3 regions of the Mangrovibacter phragmitis genome follow, and region 3 is predicted to be linked to each of the others. Evidence: predicted binding sites of a transcription regulator. Region 3 holds the regulator's gene; each other region holds the start of a gene.

Region 1 (7,866 bases), 1.7 Mb from region 3:
TCTTCTGCACCAAACGTTTTAGCCAGTTCAATCGCTTCATTGATGGCCACTTTATATGGGACATCATCACGTTTAGACAGTTCAAACAACGCAATACGCAATACCGCTTTTTCCACCTGGCCTAACTCTTCAAGCTGGCGAGATAATACAGGCTTCATAAGCTCATCGAGATATGCGCTGTTATTCGCCACCCCGGCCAGCAGTTCACGGAAGTACATGACGTCGACATCTTTCACGTCCTGTTCCGCCAGGAACTGGTATTCAACATCAGCGATGTCGTTCTGGGACAACTGCCAGGAGTAAAGCGCCTGGACGGCACACTCACGGGCGCGGTGACGAGCAGCAGGTTTCACGGAATTCCCCTTACTAAAAAATCAGGCCTTAATGGCTTTCAATACATTAATCATTTCGAGCGCGGTCAGGGCAGCTTCTGCACCTTTATTACCGGCTTTAGTACCAGCACGCTCAATTGCCTGCTCAATACTTTCGGTTGTCAGAACACCGAAGGCTACTGGAATTTCGCTACTCTGGGCGACATGAGACAAACCAGTGCTTGCACCACCTGCGACATATTCGAAATGGGCAGTACCGCCACGAATAACAGTACCCAGCGCAACCACCGCGTCATAACGGCCAGTTTTCGCCAGTGCGCCAGCAGCCAGTGGCAGCTCATACGCACCCGGAACCCAAACCACGGTGATATTTTCATCTTTTACCTGACCAATACGTTTCAGGGCGTCAATCGCACCGTCCAGCAGGCTGTCATTGATGAAGTTATTAAAACGCGCGATTGTGATGGCGACGCGAGCGTCCGGGGTAGCAACGGTAGCTTCAATAATGTTCATACTCTTCCTTACGAGTTTTGTTGTGGCCCCCGCAGGGGGGCGGATTTTATCATAATCTTTCAGGCACTGCTTACTTTTATACACCTTACGCGCTGAATGCCTTCTCTCCTCCGGCATTCCGGTTATGTGCATCCGTTCTGACTCAGTGGCTGGTATCAGGTACCAAATGCAGGCAGAGATCTGGCCCAACCTGGCGAACCTGGCTGAAAACCAGTTGTGGCGCATCAGCCAGCATGGTCAGCCCCGGCAAAGCACACAGCCCACGGGCATCATTACCCAGCAGTTTTGGCGCCATATAGACAATCAGTTCATCCACCAGGCCTGCCTGTAATAATGCGCCGGACAGTTGCGCGCCAGCTTCCACCCATACACTATTAATCTGGCGCTGGCCCAGTTGCATCATCAACGCCACTAAATCCAGATGCCCGTTATGTTCGGGTAGCACTAACTGTTCCACAGCCTCCGGCCATAGCTGTGTATCTGCTATTGTTCTGGCAAGCCAGGTTTGCCCTGGCTGGCTGATAAGCCGGTGAGCCGGCGTCACGCGGTTATGACTGTCGATGATAACCCGGACGGGCTGGCGTAAAGCTGACTGGGGATAATATTGTTGTGTATCAGCGTCGAGCTCCTGCCAGCGTACAGTCAGTGAAGGATCATCGGCCAGAACAGTCGCACTGCTGGAAAGAATTGCGGCACTCTGCGCACGCAAACGCTGCACATCGCGGCGTGATTGCGGTGAAGTAATCCACTGGCTTTCGCCGCTGGACATCGCTGTGCGCCCGTCCAGCGAAGCCCCCAGTTTCACCTGTATCCAGGGAAAACCGGTACGCATACGTTTTAAAAAACCCCGGTTAAGGCTTTCTGCTTCGCTATTCATTAGCCCATGGCTGACATCCACACCAGCCTGCTGCAAATGATACAGCCCGCGCCCGGCAACTTGCGGGTTTGGATCCTGCATCGCCGTCACCACCCGGCTGACACCGGCAGCAACCAGGGCTTCACAACAAGGCGGAGTTCGCCCGTAATGGCTACATGGTTCAAGGGTTACATAGGCTGTCGCACCACGAGCTTTATCGCCTGCCATACGCAATGCATGCACTTCGGCATGAGGTTCACCCGCACGGTAGTGAAAACCTTCACCGACGATTTCACCATCACGCACAAGCACACAGCCAACATTAGGGTTAGGATGAGTGGTAAAACGACCACGGCGCGCCAGCTCTAACGCTCTGGCCATGTAGCCTTCATCGTGCATTATTTAATCCTGTAAACGGGCAATCTCTTCGCCAAATTCGCGAATATCTTCAAAGCTACGGTAGACAGAAGCAAAACGAATATAAGCGACTTTATCAAGCTTACGTAACTGCTCCATTACCAGGTTACCAATCATTTTACTTGGGACTTCACGCTCCCCTGTAGCCCGGAGTTGTGACTTAATATGATTCAGCGCCATTTCAATGTCGTCAGAGCTCACCGGGCGTTTTTCCAGCGCTTTTTGCATACCGCTGCGCAACTTATCTTCGTTGAAGGGCTCACGCACATTGTCACTTTTCACTACGCGCGGCATAACCAGCTCTGCCACCTCAAAGGTGGTGAAGCGTTCATTGCATACCAGACACTGCCGCCGACGCCGAACAGATGAGCCTTCACTCACCAGGCGTGAGTCGATAACTTTAGTATCCACTGCAGAACAAAATGGGCAATGCATAAGGCTTCCTGATTGATTGTTGCAATAGTTGCATAGTTTACCCTGGAGTTTTCAGACGACAAACCCGGATGATTTGAGATAAAGGCGCTATGCCTTTCATTACACGCACGCTACTCTGAACATAATCCCGTAATTATGGATCATTTTTCTATGAAAACCTGTTACCAGTCAGGGCTATTTATGTTGTTCACCACATTGATAGTAAGTGGTTGCACACCACAGGCCGAAGTAACCAGTGTGCATCAGGACGTACAAACCCTGAGCCACGAAATGCGCACACTACAGACAGAAACCCGGGATGTCGCCTGGCAGAACGCACTGAATGCCCGTTCAACTGAAGGCGCCTGGTTAATTCCTGGAGCAAACACACCGGTACGGCTTACCAGCCAGTTGGGGTTATTAACCTTCACGCTTACCCGTACTGAACCAACAGGAAATGGAGTGACTGTTTATATTCATGTCCACCGGGACGGTGATAAAGGTGTACCGGCATTTAACGGTAACCTTGTATGGGGAAAACTCTCTGGCACATTTGAACATTACCAGCAAGTGAATACCCACTCACTGCAATTTCAGTCACCTGCCGCACCGTCAGGACCGGTTGACATTGATCTCGCCATTCACCTGCCGGATACCCAACTCAGCGATGCAGGCTTTATCCGTATTCATGGGCTGGTGCCATCTGATGCCAGTAAAGTCACACCTGGCACAGCACAATAAACCACTGTTACTTATCTGCAGCCACGACGCCGGTTATCCAGCTGGCTGCAACTTCTCCTGGGGTCAGTTCTCCCCCGAACTAAAAATGAGATTTAAATCACATTTTTTACGCAAACATTTAAGCTGATTGCAAAAATGCTTCAGCAAAAAGTATTTTGTATTGGACTGTAAAATTAAACCAGATAGAATTTCGCTGTTTTATTGGCACAAACGTGAACGCAATCGATTTCGCTTATGCAAGTTATATTAACTGAACATATATTTGTGAGGCAGAATAAGAATTGTGACGTGCTAAAAACCAATATATCTGGCAATAGCAACTGCCTTCTCATGCATTTGCGACATCTAAAACAGTGACTACTACATGAAAAAAACACTTTTAGCGGCAGGCGCAGCTGTCGCACTTTCTTACACTGTATCTGCACAGGCTGCAGACAACAGTGGTGAATACCTCTCAGACTGGTGGCATCAGAGTGTTAACGTGGTGGGCAGTTACCACACACGCTTTGGACCACAACTCCGTAATGACACATACCTGGAATACGAAGCTTTTGCCAAAAAAGACTTTTTTGATTTCTATGGTTATGTGGATTTACCCCGCTTCTTTGGCGGCAACTCTACTTCTACGGGTATCTGGAACCACGGCTCCCCGCTGTTTATGGAAATCGAACCACGCTTTTCCATTGATAAGCTGACCGGAACAGACCTGAGTTTTGGGCCGTTCAAAGAGTGGTATTTTGCCAATAACTACATCTACGATATGGGCCGGAATAAATCTGGTCGTCAGAGCACCTGGTATATGGGTTTAGGTACCGATATCGATACCGGCCTGCCAATGGGACTGTCTCTGAATATTTATGCCAAATACCAATGGCAGAACTATCTGGCAGCGAATGAGAACGAATGGGATGGTTATCGCTTCAAAGTGAAATACTTTGTTCCGATTACTGACCTGTGGGGTGGTAAGTTGACTTATATCGGTTTCACCAACTTTGACTGGGGTTCCGATTTAGGCGATCAACCGAACCGCACCAGCAACTCAATTGCTTCCAGCCACATTTTGGCGCTGAACTATGACCACTGGCATTACTCTGTTGTTGCCCGTTATTTCCATAATGGCGGTCAATGGGAGGATGGTGCAGGTTTGAACTTCGGTAAAGGTGATTTCAATGTGAAATCAACTGGCTGGGGTTATTACCTGGTAGTGGGTTATAACTTCTGATAACAGAATGTGATTCCCCTCACCCCATGCCAGCCTGGCTGGTATGGGGTGAGATTTTCCTCTGGCGTTTTAACTTCCATTCACGCTCCCCCCTTATTTTCTTTACCTGTTCTGCTGTTTACCAACAGCCTGCTGATGAAGAGTGTTTTCTACATTGCCTGTGCTCATCAGGTATCTGTTGTTGCTTACTCCCCTTGTAACCCCCTGTGTAACAGGCAAAAAAAACCACGGTGTTTAACCACCGTGGTTTTTATCAGCCAACAACAAAACAGAATTAAGGCAGAATGCGCGGTTGATCCGCCCCTTCTTTCTCAACTTTCTGTTGCAGCATATGCTCACGACGCATGCCCAGTTTCAGGGCCAGCGCAGAAGCCACATAGATTGATGATGCCGTACCGATGGTGACACCAATCAACATGGTCAGCGAGAAGCCTTTCAGCACCGGGCCGCCAAAGAGATACAGCATCAAAATAACCATCAAAGTGGTACCGGACGTAATCAAAGTACGGTGCAGCGTCTGGGTCAATGACACGTTAAAAATTTCGTAAGGTGTACCGCGGCGGATCTTGCGGAAGTTTTCACGAATACGGTCAGAAACCACGATGCTATCGTTCAGTGAATAACCGATAACCGACATCAACGAGGCCACAATAGTCAGGTCTATCTCAATATGAAACAGAGACAGAACCCCCATGGTGATAATCACGTCGTGCGCCAGCGCCAGAACAACCCCAGCTGCCAGACGCCATTCAAAACGGAAACCCACGTAGATAAGGATACAGATAAGCGCAGCAAACAACGCCATACCACCTTTCTGCGCCAAATCAGCACCTACGCTTGGGCCAACAAACTCAATACGTTTTACCGTTGCCTGTTGGTGAGTGGTTTCATTAATTACACTAACCACTTTATTACCCAGTTCCTGGCTGCCATTAGCATTATGCACTGGCGGCATACGAACCATGATGTCTCGGCTGCTACCAAAGTTTTGCAATAGCGGGTCAACGAACCCCGCTTTTTGCAATGCAGAGCGCATCAGATCCATATCGGCAGGTTTTTCGAGGTTAATTTCAATCACCGTACCACCGGTGAAATCCAGCCCCCAGTTAAACCCACGAACCCCCATTACAACCAGGGAAATAACCAGCAGCAAACCAGAGATGCCGAAGGCCAGGTAATCCCAGCGCATAAAGTCCCAGACTTTACGGCCGTGGTTCAATTGTTCAACAGTATATTCCTGTGCCACAACGCACTCCTCAGATAGACAGCTTTTTGACGCGTTTGCCGCCATACAGCAGGTTCACGATGGCGCGGGTACCGACAATTGCGGTAAACATTGACGTTGCCACACCAATACCGGTGGTAATTGCAAAGCCCTTGATTGCCCCGGTGCCCACAGCGTACAGGATAATGACCTTGATAAGGGTGGTAATGTTCGCATCGAAAATCGAGCTGAACGCCCCTCTGTAACCTTCATCAATGGACTGTTGTATTGTACGGCCGTTACTCATTTCTTCTTTGATACGCTCGTTAATCAGCACGTTCGCATCAACGGCCACCGCAAGGGTTAACACTATCCCCGCAATACCAGGCATTGTCAGTGTTGCGCCAGGCAACAAGGACATAATCCCGACAACCAACACCAGGTTAGCCAGCAGTGCAGACGTCGCAATCAGGCCAAATTTCTTGTAGAAGAAGATCATAAAGATGATGGAAATTGCCAAACCTGCCAGGCATGCTTCCAGACCCTGTTGGATGTTTTGCATCCCAAGGGTTGGCCCAATGGTTCTTTCTTCGACAATCTGGATTGGCGCAATCAGCGCACCTGCACGCAACAGCAGTGAAAGCTGACGGGCTTCGGTCGGGTTGCTAATCCCGGTAATACGGAAACTGTTGCCCAGGCGTGACTGAATGTTCGCCACGTTGATAACTTCTTCCTGTTTCACCAGAATGGCGCGACCATGTGCATCTTTCTTACCACTGTCTTTATATTCCACAAACAGCGTCGCCATAGGGCGTCCAATGTTATCTTTTGTGAAATTAGACATAATGCTCCCGCCCGCGCTATCCAGTGAAATATTCACCTGCGGTTGGTTGTATTCGTCCATGCTCGACGTGGAATCAGTGATATGGTCACCAGTGAGAATGACGCGTTTGTACAGCACAATTGGCTGACCATCACGGGTGTATTTCACTTCAGAATCACCCGGTATACGCCCGGCAGCCACCGCTGCCGGATCCACACTGGTATTCACCAGACGGAATTCCAGCGTTGCTGTCGCACCCAGAATTTCTTTCGCACGCGCGGTATCCTGAATCCCGGGTAACTCAACCACAATGCGGTCTGAACCCTGGCGTTGAACCAACGGCTCTGCAACACCCAGCTGGTTTACACGGTTACGCAGAATATTGATGTTCTGCTGCACAGCATATTCCCGGGCTTCACGCAGACGGTCATCGCTCATTACTGCACGTAACCCGTTGTCGCCCTGGCTGGAAATCACCAGATCACGGTGGCGCGGAGAGAGATAAGAGATGGCTTCATCGCGTGCAGATGAATTCGGGAAGGTAATACTGAGCCCGTAGTTATCAGTTTTGCGTACACTGGAGTAAGGAATATTTTTGGTACGCAGATCACTACGCAGTGTATCAATATTCTGTTCCTGCAGTTTGCTCAACGCAGTATCCATATCCACTTCCATCAGGAAGTGCACACCACCACGTAAATCAAGACCGAGTTTCATCGGCTCCGCAGAAATAGCAGACAACCAGCGCGGTGTGGCTGGCGCAAGGTTCAGCGCAACAACATATTGATCGCCTAATGCACTTACCAGTGCTTCCCTGGCGCGTAACTGAGTATCTGTTGAATCAAAGCGGGCAAGAATTGCGCCTTTTTCCAACGCCACAGATTTCGCGGTGATATTATCTTTTTTAAATTCAGACAGGACCTGGTCCAGCGTTTTCTCACTGGCGGCGGCACCGCGCGCACCAGTGATCTGAACAGCCGGATCCTCGCCATAAAGGTTGGGAAGCGCATACAGCAGGCCGACGATAAGTACGACGACCAGCATAATATACTTCCACAAAGGATAACGGTTTAACACGGCAGTTCCCTTTGGGAAAACAGAAGATTACAGCGCCTTCATAGTGCCTTTCGGCAGGACAGCTGCGACAAAGTCACGTTTGATAACGACTTCAGTGGTATCGTTCAGCGCAATGGAAATATAGCCATTTTCGCCTACTTTGTTAACACGACCTACCAGCCCGCCATTAGTCAGCACTTCATCGCCTTTCGCGATAGAGTCCATCAGTTTTTTATGGTCTTTAGTACGTTTTTGCTGTGGGCGCAGAATCATGAAATAGAAAATCAG
Region 2 (7,866 bases), 2.3 Mb from region 3:
CACCCGCCTGGTGCACAATGTCACACACAGAGCGAATAGTTTCTTCATACACGCCATGGGTGGACGGGTATGTCACCATGATGCAGGAGAGTTTGTCACCAGCTGCCTCTGCTTTGGCACGCAAATCATCGAGGTCGATATTGCCTTGCTTATCACAGGCCACCACGACCACCTGCATGCCCGCCATTTGTGCTGATGCCGGGTTGGTACCGTGAGCTGAACTGGGGATAAGGCAGATATCGCGCTGCCCCTGGTTGCAGCTTTCGTGATAACGGCGAATCGCCAGCAGGCCGGCATATTCCCCCTGGGCACCCGAGTTAGGCTGCATACACAGGGCATCATATCCGGTCAGTTTCACCAGCCACTCAGACAGTTGGTTAATCATGTAATGATAACCTTCAGCCTGATCCACCGGGCAGAATGGGTGCAGTTCGGCAAATTCAGGCCAGGTAATGGGGATCATTTCAGCCGCAGCATTGAGCTTCATGGTGCAGGAGCCCAGTGGGATCATGGCCTGATTCAGTGCCAGGTCTTTGCGCTCCAGGCTGTGCATATAGCGCATCATCTCAGTTTCACTGTGATAACGGTTGAAAACCGGATGCGTCAGTATGGCATCGTTACGCAGCATTTCTGCCGGTAGTGAGCGGCTGTCCAGTGCGGTTTCTTTATCCAGTGGGGCAATATCCAGACCATGATCGTCGCCCAACAACACGCTAAACAGGCTGAGAACATCTTCCCGGGTAGTGGTTTCATCCAGAGTAATCCCCACTGCATTATGAATATCGCTACGCAGGTTGATACCTTGTTCCTGAGCACGCGCCAGCACACTGCCTTTATCACTCACTTCCACACACAGTGTGTCAAACCAGTGCTGATGACGTAGTGAAACCCCTTTTTGCTTCAGGCCACAGGCCAGAATATCGGTAAAGCGGTGAATACGCCCGGCAATACGTTTCAGCCCAACCGGGCCGTGCCATACAGCATACAGGCTGGCGATATTGGCCAGTAAAACCTGTGACGTACAAATATTGGAGTTCGCCTTTTCACGGCGAATATGTTGTTCGCGGGTTTGCATCGCCATACGCAATGCAATGTTACCAGCTGCATCGCGGGATACACCAATAAGCCGCCCTGGCATCGCACGCTTATGCGCGTCACGCGCTGCGAAGAATGCAGCATGTGGGCCACCGTAACCCATCGGCACGCCAAAACGCTGTGCGGAACCGAAAACGATATCAGCACCTTGCTTACCGGGTGCTGTCAGCATCACCAGCGCCATAATATCTGCCGCAACACTCACCACGATATTACGCTGCTTCAGTTGCGCGATTAAGTCGCTGTAGTTATGCACTTCACCAGTGGTTCCTACCTGCTGCAGCAACACACCAAAGATATCCGGGAGTTCCAGCACTTTATCAGCGTCATCCACTACAACCTCAAAACCAAAGGTTTCTGCGCGGGTACGGACAACATCCAGCGTTTGCGGATGGACGTCATTGGCGACAAAAAAGCGGTTGGCGTTCTTGAGCTTACTGACGCGTTTTGCCATCGCCATAGCTTCTGCAGCCGCAGTCGCTTCATCCAGCAAAGAAGCGGAGGCCATGTCCATACCGGTGAGGTCGAGTGTCACCTGCTGGAAATTCAGCAAAGCTTCCAGGCGCCCTTGAGAAACCTCAGGCTGATACGGGGTATAAGCCGTGTACCAGCCAGGGTTTTCCAACATGTTACGCAAAATAACGGGTGGCGTATGAACCGCCGTATACCCCATACCTATAAACGAACGGAAACGCTTGTTACGGCTGGCAATTGTTTTTAATTCAGCCAGCGCCTGCGCTTCGGTAGCCGCTTCACCAATATAAGGTGGTTGTGCCAGTTGAATATCTTTGGGCACAATTTGCCCGGTCAGCGCATCCAGTGAATCGGCACCAACTACAGCGAGCATGGCCTGCTGTTGATCAGGCGACGGGCCAATATGGCGACCGATAAACGCTTCATTGTTTTCCAGTTGGCTTAAGGTCTGGGTCATGGGCGGTATTTCCTGAAACGAAACTTACGATAAGTAGATAGCTACAGGGCTGGCAGTTACCAGCCCCCGGGTTTTACTCGTCTTCCAGCAGTGCCTCATAGGCTTCTGCATCCAGCAGCGCATCAATCTCAGAGGTATCGCTGGCTTTAATTTTGAAAATCCAGCCATTGCCATAAGGCTCGCTGTTGACCTGTTCCGGGCTGTCATTCAGCTCTTCGTTAACAGCGACAATCTCACCACTTACTGGCGCATAGATGTCTGAAGCCGCTTTAACAGATTCAGCAACGGCACAGTCATCACCAGCGCTGACAGTGGCTCCCACTTCCGGCAGATCGACAAACACCATATCGCCCAGCAGCTCTTGCGCATGCTCGGTAATACCTACAGTGTAAGTACCATCTTCTTCTTTACGCAGCCACTCATGCTCTTTGGTGTATTTCAGCTCATTAGGCACATTGCTCATAATTCTCTCCTGATAAAAATTTACTGAGCCACCGGTTTACCGGCGCGAACAAAAATCGGTTTAGTCACATGCACCGGCATTTCCCGGTTACGGATCTGCACAACCGCTGTGCTGCCAATACCTGCCGGTACGCGTGCCAGCGCAATACTGTAGCCTAAGGTTGGAGAAAAAGAGCCACTGGTGATAACACCTTCGCGTGCTGTGCCTTCAGTGTCGGTGAAACGAACAGGTAAACCACCACGCAGTACACCTTTTTCGGTCATCACCAGGCCCACCAGTTGCTCGGTACCATGCAGGCGTTGAGCTTCAAGAGCATCGCGCCCAATAAAGTCGCGATCTTCAGGTTGCCATGCAATAGTCCAGCCCATATTTGCAGCCAGGGGAGACACGCTTTCGTCCATCTCCTGGCCATATAAATTCATTCCGGCTTCAAGGCGCAGGGTATCCCGGGCCCCCAGGCCACAAGGTTTCACCCCGGCCTTAACCAGTTGTTCCCAAAAATCTGCGGCCTGCTCTGCCGGCAGTGCAATCTCGTACCCGGCTTCACCGGTATAACCGGTTGTTGCAATGAAAAAATCCCCGGATTGTACGCCGAAGAAAGGTTTCATACCTGCAACAGCCTGTTGCTGCTGTGCAGTAAACAACGTTGCCGCTTTCTGCTGTGCATTCGGGCCCTGTACGGCAATCAATGACAAGTCATCGCGCACGCTGATATCAATGCTATAAGAGGCTGCCTGTTGATTGATCCAGGCAAGATCTTTTTCACGGGTTGCAGAGTTGACGACCAGGCGGAACCAGGAGTCGGAGAGAAAATAGACAATCAGATCGTCGATGACACCCGCTGAGGCGTTAAGCATCCCGGTATACAGTGCTTTGCCTGGCTGGGTTAGCTTCGCGACATCATTTGCCAGCAAATAGCGCAAGAATTCACGGGTGCGTTCGCCATGAAGATCGACAATCGTCATATGCGACACATCAAACATCCCGGCATCCGTGCGCACGGCGTGGTGTTCATCAATTTGCGAGCCATAATGCAGTGGCATCATCCAGCCATGGAAATCCACCATGCGCGCGCCGCACTGTTTATGCTGCTCAAACAACGGAGTTTGCTGAGTCATGTTGTCCTCTTCAGTAATAGCCCGCAATTGCGGAACGCTCACGTCTGGCCTGGGGAAAACAATACCCTGACTTGCCCCGACGCAAACGTTATCTTTTGCCTGAACTTACCACTGAAAAGCCTGCTTAACCATAAGGTAAAATGGGTCATCACTTTATCTTATGAGTATTTTTAACAACACAACTACCAGTTAATTAAACTGGATTAACCACAAAAACATAAAATTTTCTCCAGCTTTTGCGTACCGGTTTCCGATTTAAATGATATTAATCTCCAAATACTCAGGAAAACGCGAAATTCAGGAAAAAATTCAGATAAATAAAACTAATCTGAAAAAAGGAGTGAAATTAGAATATTTCAAATGAAAGGCGCGCCGGTTTACCAACCGTAAACACGGCGCTGATGATCAATCACGCAACCATTGGGGTAAATTATTAAGCCCCATTGCCTGGCGAATAATGCGGGGTTTAACGCCGGGTAATGTGTCGGCGAGTTTCAGGCCAACATCACGCACCAGTTTCAGTGCCGGGTTAGTACCTGCGAACAATTCACGGAAGGATTGCATGCCAGCCAGCATCAATGCGGCATTGTATTTACGCTGCCTTTCATAGCGTTTCAGATACAGGTACTGACCGATATCTTTTCCTTGCTGGTGCAAACGCCGTAATTCCCCCACCAACTCAGCTGCATCCATAAAGCCCAGGTTCACGCCCTGCCCCGCCAGCGGGTGAATGGTGTGTGCTGCATCGCCTACCAAAGCCAGCCGGTGAGCGGCAAACTGCCGCGCATAACGCCCGGTAAGAGGGAAACACTGGCGGTCACTGCTCAACTCACAGCGACCCAGGCGCAAATCAAATGCAATGCTCAGTTCGCGGTTAAACACTTCAGGGACCGCCTCCTGCATTTCACGGGCTTTATCGGGCGGCAATGACCAGACAATAGAACACAAGTGAGGATCGTTAAGTGGCAGAAAAGCCAGAATGCCATCGCCATGAAATACCTGGCGAGCAACAGCCTGATGTGGCTCCTGAGTGCGAATAGTGGCGACCAGGGCATGGTGCCGATAATCCCAAAAGGTGAGCGGTATATTCGCCTGGCTACGCAACCATGAGCGTGCGCCATCAGCACCGACAACCAGCCGGGCAGTGAGCATCTCGCCATCTTTGAGCGTAATAAATGCCTCATTTTCACCCCAGGCAACTGAATTCACTTCAGCCGGGGCATAAAATGAGACATCTGCCGACTGCTCAGCCTGTTGCCACAATGCCTGGTTTATCACGCTATTCTCAATGATATAACCCAGCGCATGCTCACCCGCAGTGCGATCATCAAAAGCTATGCGCCCAAAGCTGTCTTTTTCCCACACTTCCATACCATGCCATTCACTGGTACGTTGTGGCGCCATTCGCTCCCAGGCTCCGAGACGGCGCAGTAATTTTTCACTGGCCGCATTGATTGCCGAAACGCGCAGCGCCGGAGGCGCAGACGCATCAACTGGCTGGCATGGCTGATTTTCCACGACAGCAACCCGCAGCCCACTACCCTGCAGACCGCAGGCTACGGCCAGCCCAACCATTCCACCGCCAATAATGGCGACATCCACACTCTGAACCATAATGCTCCTTACCGAATCACCCAGCCCAGGGTGCGTTTTGCCAGCGCTTCACGCACTGGCGCCAGGATATCCATCGCCATTAAACCTATGTTGCGCCCAACAACCAGCGGCCCCCATGGGTTGGCAAACAAGTGAACCAGGCCATCAGTGACGCCAATTGTCGCCTCCCGGTCAGGAGTACGGCGCGCATTATAGCGTGCCAGTACCGCACATGAGCCCGGATCCTGCTGCTGATTAAACGCGCTGGCGAATTCCTCAGCCAGCGACATCACATCGCGTATGCCAAGATTAAAACCCTGCCCGGCAATAGGGTGCATGGTTTGTGCAGCGTTACCCACTGCCACTACACGGTGCGAAGTAGCGGCCACTGCCGTAGTTAACCGAAGTGGGTATGCACTGCGCTCACCTGCATGGCAAATACGCCCCAGCCGCCAGCCAAAGGCGCGCTGAAGCTGTGTGCAAAACTGCTCATCACTCCAGCTCATAACCTCAGCTTGTTGTGATAACGGGTGGCACCAGACCAGTGAACTGCGCCCACCAGACATCGGCAGCATTGCCAGTGGCCCACTGGCGGTGAAGCGCTCAAAAGCCCGGCCATCTGGTGAACATGCGGTTGTTACATTCGCGATGACGGCTACTTGTTGGTAGTCATCTTGTTGCCAGGCAAGGCCACAAGCTTTACCAACAGCAGACAGAGTGCCATCAGCAGCCACCAGCACTTTGCCCACAACGGTTGTTTGGTTATCCAGCGTCACTGTAACGCTGTCAGTGCTGCGTGTTACAGATTCAACCCGTGCCGGGCAATGCAGTGTCACACCAGGGGCATCGCGCAATAGCCGAAACAGGCGAACCCCGGCATCATGGAGTTCAACAACATGGCCCAGCTCAGTAATAGCATAATCTTTGGCCTGCAGTGTCACAAACCCGGCATGACCGCGGTCGCTAACCTGAACTTGTGTCAGTGGCGTAGCGCAGTCCTGCAATGCCTGCCACACCCCTAGCTTTGCTAACTGAGTGGAAGTGCCTTTTGCCAGGGCAATAGCCCGGGCGTCAAACCCCGGGTGCTGACAGGCATCAGGGGAACGGGCCTCGATGAGATGAACAGGTAACTTACCCTGAGTAAGGGCGGAGATAGCCAGCGCCAGTGTCGCACCGGTCATTCCGCCTCCTGCAATCACAATACTCATGAGTGTGATGCCGCCATCAGTGCTTCGATATCATCTGCAGATTTCACTACACTGGCAGTCAGGTTTTCGTTCCCGGTGGCTGTAATCACAATGTCATCTTCGATACGAATACCAATGCCCCGGTAGATTTCCGGTACATCTGCATCTGGCGCAATATACAAACCGGGTTCAACCGTCAGTACCATGCCAGGTTCCAGCGGGCGTGAGCGATCCGGCCCATATTCCCCGACATCATGGACATCAAGCCCCAGCCAGTGGCTCAGGCCATGCATGAAAAATTGCCGGTGTGCGTTTTGGGTTATCAGGGCGTCGATATCACCCTGTAAGATATCAAGGCGAACCAGGCCCATGACCATTACGCGCACAACAGCTTCTGTCACTTCCTGCATGGTTGTACCCGGACCATATAACGAAAGTGCCGTTTCAAGCGATTCCAGTACGATGTCATAAACCGCCCGCTGCGCCGGAGTGAAGCGCCCGTTAACAGGAAAAGTGCGGGTAATATCCCCTGCATACCCTTCCAGCTCGCACCCGGCATCAATTAATACCAGGTCGCCGGCACGCAGCAGGCTTTCATTTTCGGTGTAATGCAGAATACAGCCGTTTTCACCGCCTCCGACAATCGTGTTGTATGAGGGATAACGTGCGCCATGATGGTTAAATTCGTGGAGGATTTCACCTTCCAGTTGGTATTCATACATTCCCGGGCGGCACTTTACCATCGCCCGGGTGTGGCCCAATGCGGTTATCTCCCCGGCACGGCGTAATACCGCGATTTCCTCGGGTGATTTAAACAGGCGCATATCATGCACCCAGGGGCGCCAGTCAGTAAGTGTGGAAGGGGCTTTCAGGTTCTGGCGGCTGCCTTTGCGTAATTTATCCAGCGCGCCAAAAACAATGCTGTCTGCATAGTCATAGAGACCCTGCGCGTGGTAAACACAGTCCAGCCCATTAAGCAGTTGAGCGAGGTTGTCATCCACTTCGTCAAAAGCCAGAGCTCTGTCCACCCCGAGTTTTTCCGGCGCAGCTTCCTGCCCCAGGCGACGACCAAACCAGATTTCTGCCGTTTTGTCCCGCACCCGGTTAAACAACACACTGTGATTGTGCGTATCATCGCTCTTAATTAAGACCAGCAATGCTTCCGGCTCGTTAAAACCTGTGAAGTACCAGAAATCACTATTTTGCCGATAAGGATACTCGCTGTCAGCACTGCGCGGTGCCTCAGGAGCCGCAAAAAACAGCGCCGCACTGGCTGGCGCCATTTTTGCCAACATAGCCTGACGGCGGCGAAGAAATTCCTGTTGATTCATCACCCCTCCTTTCGTTCCTGACCCCACGTTGAATTAATGCAGTGTGGGTTTTTGTTGTACTTCCGGTGCTGTTGGTTGCTGGCGGTTAAATGTTTCATAACACAGCAATGCCGCAACACGCACATACTCAACAATTTCTTCCAAAGAC
Region 3 (7,866 bases):
GGGATCTCCAGCGCTCTATTGCGTTTTATACTGAAGTTCTGGGTATGAAGCTCCTGCGTACCAGTGAAAATCCGGAATATAAATACTCCCTGGCATTTGTTGGCTATGGTCAGGAAAGCGATGAAGCGGTTATTGAACTGACCTGGAACTGGGGCGTTGACAGTTATGAAATGGGTACCGCTTTTGGTCATATCGCCATTAGCGTAGATGATGCCGCGCAGGCATGTGAGCGTATTCGCCAGAACGGCGGGAAAGTCACCCGTGAAGCAGGTCCGGTAAAAGGCGGTACAACTGTTATCGCATTTGTTGAAGATCCGGATGGTTATAAAATCGAGCTGATTGAAGCCAAAGATGCAGGCAAAGGCCTGGGCAACGCGTAATCACTCTCTGGCGGGCTTTTATGCCCGCCTTAGATTGATGAAAAAGAAGGGAAAAACGTGGTTTTCCCTTCTTTTTAGTTAGCAGCCGAAAATCAATGAATTGATTTTCCTGGTTTTTTATTAGGTGACATCCTTTCTTTCTGTGCGGACATGAGGTTTGTCATCAGACTCTGGCGGGCTTTTTATGCCCGCCTGCTGCATCCCCTCCTGAAATTTGCCATAATGCGCGCAGCTTTTACCGCAATAATGAGACGCTGATGTCGGAAAATGTTCAACTAAACGGTCTGAATGACCGCTTTCGTGGTTTTTATCCTGTTGTGATTGATGTTGAAACGGCTGGCTTTAACGCCCAGACGGACGCACTGCTGGAAATTGCCGCTGTCACGTTAAAAATGGATGAAGAAGGCTGGCTTTCAACTGACCAGACTCTGCATTTCCATGTCGAGCCGTTCGAGGGTGCCATTCTTAACCCGGAAGCACTGGCTTTCACAGGTATCGACCCTCACAACCCATTGCGCGGTGCGGTTACAGAGTATGAGGCGCTGCACGCTATTTTTAAAATGGTACGTAAGGGAATCAAGGAACAGGGGTGCTCGCGGGCTATCATCGTGGCGCACAATGCTAATTTTGATCACAGTTTTTTAATGGCGGCGGCAGAACGTAGCTCACTTAAACGCAACCCGTTTCACCCATTTGGTACATTTGATACCGCTGCACTCAGCGGCCTGGCGTTAGGCCAGACTGTGCTTGCTAAAGCCTGTCAGACTGCAGGCATCGCATTTGATAACGCTCAGGCGCACTCCGCCTTGTATGATACTGAACAAACAGCCCTACTGTTTTGTGAAATCGTGAATCGCTGGAAACGCCTCGGTGGCTGGCCTGTGGTACTGCCGCAAGATACAGCAGAGAGCGGGCAGGTGTAACGTTCTCCAGACTCTGGCGACATTTCTCAGACTACGGGCATTAAAAAGGCGACACTGCGTCGCCTTTTTATTTGCGGGTAATTAATTACTCGCTCTGGCTGTCTTCGCGGTGGCGCTCTGCTGTTTCTTTAATCAGCGACTGCAACTCACCACGCTGGTACATTTCAATCACGATATCGCAACCGCCAACCAGTTCACCTTCTACCCACAATTGAGGGAATGTCGGCCAGTTAGCGTATTTCGGCAACTCGGCGCGGATATCCGGGTTTTGCAAAATATCAACATAAGCGAAGCGCTCACCACAAGCGGATAACGCCTGCACCGCTTGTGCGGAAAAGCCGCAACTTGGTAATTTAGGGGAGCCTTTCATATAAAGCAGGATTGGGTTTTCAGCTATCTGGCGCTGAATTTTTTCAATTGTAGAGCTCATTATCTTACTTCCTCAAAGCGGCAGGAAGGCATTGCTGGTCACAGTAAACAGGCCACAAAATCATGGTCTGCGCTGTCTTACCTGGCCGACAATACCGAAACCGTTAAACATGCTTTAAGGATAACAGTTTTCTCAAACAGAGAATACCCTGCGCCAGGTCAAACACTGGTCAGATAAACGTCATTTTGGTTATTTTTTTCGCGCATGAACACAAAAGCGCAAGGCAATATAAAAAGATTATTAACATTATCGTCTTATCTATATTAGAATCCTTTGGTTTAATCATTTTATGGCAGGCATGCAGCCTGCATTTTCAGGGGACTCAGACGAGTGGCGCGGATAAGCAAACTCTCTATTTCGTTCTGTGCACTGCTAATAACCTTGCCATGGACGCCTTCAACTCAGGCGTCGGAACATACCCGCCATTCGGCTTTGCAGAAGGCGCACCACAGCAATGTTATTCCCAAACACAGCAGCAAAAAAACCAGTACCCACAGCACCAAATCCACTAATCGTAAAACCCACAGTGTTTCGGCTTCTGCCAAAAAGCCAGTAATAAAAACCACCAGGCACACCACACATACAGCTAAAAATCATACCCGGGCCACGGTTCGTCAGGGCAGGTCTTCTCGCCTGGTGCGCAATGAAGTTCAAATGGAAACGGTGTGGACAGAGCAGTGCTCACGGGCACGCAAAGGCCATAAAAAACATTGTGTGAAGGTAAAAACAACACGTCCGCTAACAACCGCAGCACATAAGAAAGTGTTACGGGCCAAAACTGCAGCTATATCTACCCTAATGAATCAGATTGGCAAACCCTATCATTGGGGAGGCAGTTCCCCACGTACTGGGTTTGACTGCAGCGGTTTGGTCTACTATGCCTACAAAGATTTAGTTAAATTCCATATTCCGCGTACCGCCAATGAAATGTATCACCTGAGAGACGCAGCCCCTGTTGAGCGAGGGGAACTACAAAGTGGCGATTTAGTGTTCTTTCGTACTGAAGGCCGGGGTAGTGCAGACCACGTAGGCGTGTACATTGGGGGTGGAAAATTTATTCAGTCTCCGCGTAGTGGGCAGGACATCCAGATAACCTCCCTGAGTGAAGATTACTGGCAGCGCCATTATGTAGGTGCGCGCCGGGTAATGACGCCAAAAACCCTGCGATAAAATCTTGCCTGCTTTTTTGGAGCAGGCAAGGCATTCTTTTTATTCTAGTTTTATATTGGTAACATAAAGCCTTATAAAGTGTGTTATTTTTGTTAAGTACACAATAACAAGGAGTGAAGCAATGTCATTTGAATTACCTGCATTACCGTATGCAAAAGATGCGCTTGAACCGCACATTTCTGTGGAAACACTGGAATACCACTACGGTAAACATCATCAAACTTACGTGACCAACCTGAACAACCTGGTTAAAGGTACCCCTTTCGAAGGCAAGTCCCTTGAAGAGATCATCTGCTCTTCTGAAGGTGGTGTGTTCAATAATGCAGCTCAGGTCTGGAACCACACTTTCTACTGGAACTGTCTGGCACCTAACGCAGGTGGCGAACCGACTGGTGCAATTGCTGATGCCATCAATGCTGCTTTCGGTAGCTTTGCTGATTTTAAAGCAAAATTTAACGATGCCGCAGCTAAGAACTTTGGTTCTGGCTGGACCTGGCTGGTTAAACAGGCAGATGGTAGCCTGGCTATCGTTTCCACCTCTAACGCCGGTACACCGCTGACTGCAGGTGCGACACCGTTACTGACTGTTGATGTGTGGGAACACGCCTATTACATTGACTACCGTAATTCTCGCCCTAACTACCTGGAGCACTTCTGGGCTCTGGTAAACTGGGAATTTGTTGCGAAAAATCTCGCTGCATAATCGCGGTAACGATAAAAAAGCGAAGCTCGTGCTTCGCTTTTTTTTTGACCGAAAAAGTGTGAACTTAGTCAACTGTGTCACAAACACGGTTATCCACCTGGCGGTTAATCAATACCAGTAACAACCCTGTCGCAGCAACTACTGCGCCCATAACGGGTACCGTACTGTAACCCAGGCCTGCAGTTATTACCCCCCCACCAGCTGCAGCTCCCAGCGCATTCCCCAGATTAAAAGCGCCGATATTAACAGATGAAGCAAGGCCCGGAGCTTCACTGGCAACACGCATAACTCGCATCTGCAAAGGCGGAACCACACCAAATGTTGCAGCCCCCCAAACAATCATCATCAACGCGGCACCGGCATAGCTTTTACCCACCCAGGGCACCAGTGCCATACTGGTAATCAGTAGCACCAGGAAACCAATCAGCGTGCCTGTCACTGATTTATCCGCTAACCGCCCACTCCAATAATTCCCAATAGAAAAGCCAACACCGACAAGCACCAGCATGGCCGTGACAAACCCGGGTGTTGCGCCTGTAATAGTTTCAAGTACGGGAGCAATGTAGGTGTACAGCGTGAACATCGCGCCAGCACCCAGGACAGTTGTGAGCAGTGCTGCCAGTACCTGAGGTCGGACAAGAACCTTCAGTTCCTTCGCCACATCAGGCTTGTGGCCCTGAATGCCAGCCGGAATTGTCATAAACAAACTGAACATGGCTACCAGCCCCAGCGCACCAATCCCCAGGAAAGCCATACGCCAGCCAATATACTGTCCAAGCCAGGTTGCCGCCGGCACCCCACCGATATTGGCAATCGTCAGCCCCATAAACATCGTTGCGACAGCACTGGCCTGTTTATTCGCGGGGACAACACTGGCAGCCACCACAGCCCCCAGGCCAAAAAATGCCCCATGGTTCAGGCTGGTTATCACACGGGCAAACATCAACATGCCATAATCCGGAGCCACAGCAGAGAGCACATTACCCAAAGTAAAAATACTCATCAGAAAAACCAGGGCATTTCGCCGTGAATAACGCGACAACAACAGTGTCATCAAAGGGGCGCCAATCATTACCCCAACGGCATAGGCGCTAATCAGCATCCCGGCTGCGGGAATCGAAACATGCACACCTTCGGCAATAACAGGTAACAGCCCCATAGGTGAAAACTCAGTGGTACCAATCCCAAAAGCGCCTACTGCGAGAGCGAGTAATGGAAAATTGACTTTCATCACTACCTCAATTTTTAGCCAGCGCAAAGCAACGCAGGCACAGACAAAAAAGATGAAAACATGATGTCAGTCACACTTCGTTTTGAAAAGTGGCAATAGTGATAATAGAGTTTTGCTAAACGGTAAAGAATCAGTGCTGCAGGTAGTATCGGGGCAGAAAGGGAGAAAAACGCAACAGCCAGGCGATAGTGTATTAGTTGTCAGTAAGGCACAAAACTAACAACGCCACCGCCTGGGCAACGATAACTGTGTAAAAACAGTACAGGCCTTAATGCAGGATGGCAATCAGCGCCGTTGCAACAATCAGACCTAAGGTAATAACAGTCGTAGTCAGTGAATATCTCAATTCAGTTGGCATGATTAATTCCTTATTCCCTGTAAAAAGTGGGTGTAGATCATTTTTACACAGTTTGGCCGTAAAATCCTTAAAGATTTAGTTTGATATGTGCTTTAGCACTTCCACTTTTACTCAATATAAGACAAAATCGCACGCTGACTTATTACGTACCGGCCACTATCCCCTCCTTTTCGTTTTATGTCGCAATCCCGGCATGCTGGCAACCCAATTCGTTGCTTACAGGGATAAGCCCAGGCAAACGTTTAACCAATTATATTTCAGGAGTTTAGGGTATGGTCTGGAGTGACATCAAATGGCAACTATAAAAGACGTCGCGAAACGCGCAAACGTTTCCACTACAACCGTATCACACGTTATTAACAAAACGCGTTTTGTTGCGGAAGACACCCGTAATGCGGTGTGGGCAGCAATTAAAGAACTGCACTATTCACCCAGCGCGGTAGCACGCAGCCTGAAAGTGAACCACACAAAATCTATTGGTCTGCTTTCCACGAGCAGTGAGGCCCCCTATTTTGCTGAAATTATTGAAGCGGTTGAGAACAGCTGTTTTGCCAAAGGCTACACACTGATTCTCGGCAATGCGCACAATAATTTTGAAAAGCAGCGAGCCTACCTGTCAATGATGGCGCAAAAGCGCGTTGATGGCCTGCTGGTTATGTGTTCAGAATATCCCCAGGAACTGCTGTCTATGCTGGAAGAGTACCGCCATATTCCGATGGTGGTTATGGACTGGGGTGAAGCACGGGCAGATTTTACCGACTCTGTCATTGATAACGCCTTCGAAGGCGGTTACATGGCTGGCCGGTATTTAATTGAGCGTGGACACCGGGAAATTGGCGTGATATCAGGTCAACTGGAACGCAACACCGGCTCAGGACGGCTTTCCGGCTTCATGAAAGCAATGAGCGAAGCCGGTATCAATGTCCCTGAGTCATGGGTTGTTCACGGCGATTTCGAACCCGAGTCTGGCTACAACGCTATGCAGCAAATCCTTACCTGTCCGCAACGCCCAACAGCTGTGTTTTGTGGCGGAGATATAATGGCGATGGGGGCTATCTGTGCTGCCGATGAAATGGGGCTGCGTGTGCCGCAGGATATCTCGATTATTGGTTACGATAACGTGCGCAACGCGCGTTACTTTACCCCGGCACTGACCACGGTTCACCAGCCCAAAGATTCTCTCGGCGAGACGGCTTTTAATATGCTGCTCGACAGAATTATCAATAAGCGCGAAGAGTCCCAGACTATTGAGGTTCATCCCCGCCTTATTGAACGTCGTTCTGTTGCTGATGGCCCGTTCATGGATTATCGCCGTTAATCATCCTGCGGGAGTTGACCCGGCTCCCGCAACCACTCACTGTTCAGAGTGCCGCTATCTCCCAGATAATCCAGCACCCACTGTAAAGCTGGCGAGGCATCACTTTGCCGCCATGTCAGGCAACAGGCAGAATCGGGGTAAGGATTTTCAAGCCGCAGACTCACCCATTCACCGCGTTCAATAAATGGCTGTGCCATGTGCGCCGGCACCATGCCGATACCGATGCCCTCACTCAGGCAGGCAAAACCACACTGCCAGTCGGGTACCACTATCCGACGCTGATTACTGAGTTGCCAGGTTATCCTTTTAGGCAGTTCACGCGAGGTATCTTCCAGAACCAGAGATGGCCACTGGCGAAGTACGTCATCGCCAATAAAACCTGTCATCTGCGCAAGCGGGTGCGATGCAGCGACCACACAACGCCATGCCATGCTCCCCATATCACGAAAGCCGTACCGCCCACCGACAGGCACAGCCTGTGTCGCGCCAATCGCCAGTTCGACCCGCCCATCTGCCAGCGCATCCCACACACCATTGAACACTTCCGGCCGTACATGCAACTCCACATCCTGGAATTGATGATAAAAATCCTGCACCAACTGACGGGTTCTTGCCGGACGGACAATGGTGTCGACCGCAATAGCCAGTGAACCACGCCAGCCATTCGCTATCTGCTGGCACTGCAGGCGTGTTTCATGCATTTTTTTGATAACACTGCGACCTTCCTGTAAAAAACACCGGCCAGCGGCAGTCAGTTCTACATCTTTATGGCGGCGTTCAAACAGTTCGACCGACAGCCAGGATTCCAGTTGTCGCACTGTATAACTGATTGCCGAAGGTACACGGTGTAACTCCTGGGCAGCGCCGCTAAAACTGCCATTGCGAGCGACGGCATCCACCACTTCAAGTGCATATTCTGACCACATAACCTGCCTGCAAAAATTTTGAAAGGAATAAGCAAATTTTAGCGTTTCACAAAGATGGATGCACTTTTTACACTCACGCCACGAATTTTGTTATATCAGGATTGACCATGAGTACCTCCCGTCTCTTTATTACCTGGCTTGCAGGGCTAAGCATGCTGGGCTTTCTGGCAACCGATATGTACCTGCCAGCGTTTAGTGCCATTCAGGTCTCACTGGGGGCTCCCCCGTCTGCCATCAGTGCCAGTTTGAGTGTGTTTCTCGCCGGTTTCGCTCTGGCCCAGTTAATTTGGGGCCCACTCTCAGACCATTTTGGTCGCCGCCCTGTTTTGTTGACCGGGCTGGTGATTTTTGCACTGAGTTGTGCCGGGATTTTTTTCGTCACTTCACCAACAGCATTTCTGGTTTTGCGGTTTATGCAGGCCGTTGG

What was found. Region 3 encodes PurR, which represses purine synthesis genes. Its sites were predicted from a motif close to CANGCAAACGTTTGCNTG; they were not measured.
Region 1: the regulator PurR is predicted to act here: its motif matches at 3,489-3,506, upstream of MPHASIOC01_RS13625 (nucleoside-specific channel-forming protein Tsx).
Region 2: the regulator PurR is predicted to act here: its motif matches at 3,686-3,703, upstream of gcvT (glycine cleavage system aminomethyltransferase GcvT).

Annotation. Positions count from the first base shown of each region.
Region 1 is NZ_CP134782.1:2,813,931-2,821,796, forward strand. Features, by position in the region: gene nusB (transcription antitermination factor NusB) at 1-353, opposite strand, end outside; gene ribE (6,7-dimethyl-8-ribityllumazine synthase) at 375-845, opposite strand; gene ribD (bifunctional diaminohydroxyphosphoribosylaminopyrimidine deaminase/5-amino-6-(5-phosphoribosylamino)uracil reductase RibD) at 988-2,100, opposite strand; gene nrdR (transcriptional regulator NrdR) at 2,104-2,553, opposite strand; gene MPHASIOC01_RS13620 (DUF3251 domain-containing protein) at 2,704-3,273, shown strand; gene MPHASIOC01_RS13625 (nucleoside-specific channel-forming protein Tsx) at 3,638-4,495, shown strand; gene secF (protein translocase subunit SecF) at 4,770-5,741, opposite strand; gene secD (protein translocase subunit SecD) at 5,752-7,599, opposite strand; gene yajC (preprotein translocase subunit YajC) at 7,627-7,866, opposite strand, start outside.
Region 2 is NZ_CP134782.1:3,454,689-3,462,554, forward strand. Features, by position in the region: gene gcvP (aminomethyl-transferring glycine dehydrogenase) at 1-2,026, opposite strand, end outside; gene gcvH (glycine cleavage system protein GcvH) at 2,100-2,489, opposite strand; gene gcvT (glycine cleavage system aminomethyltransferase GcvT) at 2,510-3,607, opposite strand; gene ubiI (FAD-dependent 2-octaprenylphenol hydroxylase) at 4,013-5,221, opposite strand; gene ubiH (2-octaprenyl-6-methoxyphenyl hydroxylase) at 5,230-6,408, opposite strand; gene pepP (Xaa-Pro aminopeptidase) at 6,405-7,718, opposite strand; gene MPHASIOC01_RS16670 (YecA family protein) at 7,752-7,866, opposite strand, start outside.
Region 3 is NZ_CP134782.1:1,126,160-1,134,025, reverse strand. Features, by position in the region: gene gloA (lactoylglutathione lyase) at 1-380, shown strand, start outside; gene rnt (ribonuclease T) at 638-1,303, shown strand; gene MPHASIOC01_RS05435 (Grx4 family monothiol glutaredoxin) at 1,389-1,733, opposite strand; gene MPHASIOC01_RS05430 (C40 family peptidase) at 2,064-2,903, shown strand; gene sodB (superoxide dismutase [Fe]) at 3,025-3,606, shown strand; gene MPHASIOC01_RS05420 (MFS transporter) at 3,671-4,837, opposite strand; gene MPHASIOC01_RS05415 (YnhF family membrane protein) at 5,106-5,195, opposite strand; gene purR (HTH-type transcriptional repressor PurR) at 5,488-6,513, shown strand; gene punR (DNA-binding transcriptional activator PunR) at 6,510-7,439, opposite strand; gene punC (purine nucleoside transporter PunC) at 7,547-7,866, shown strand, end outside.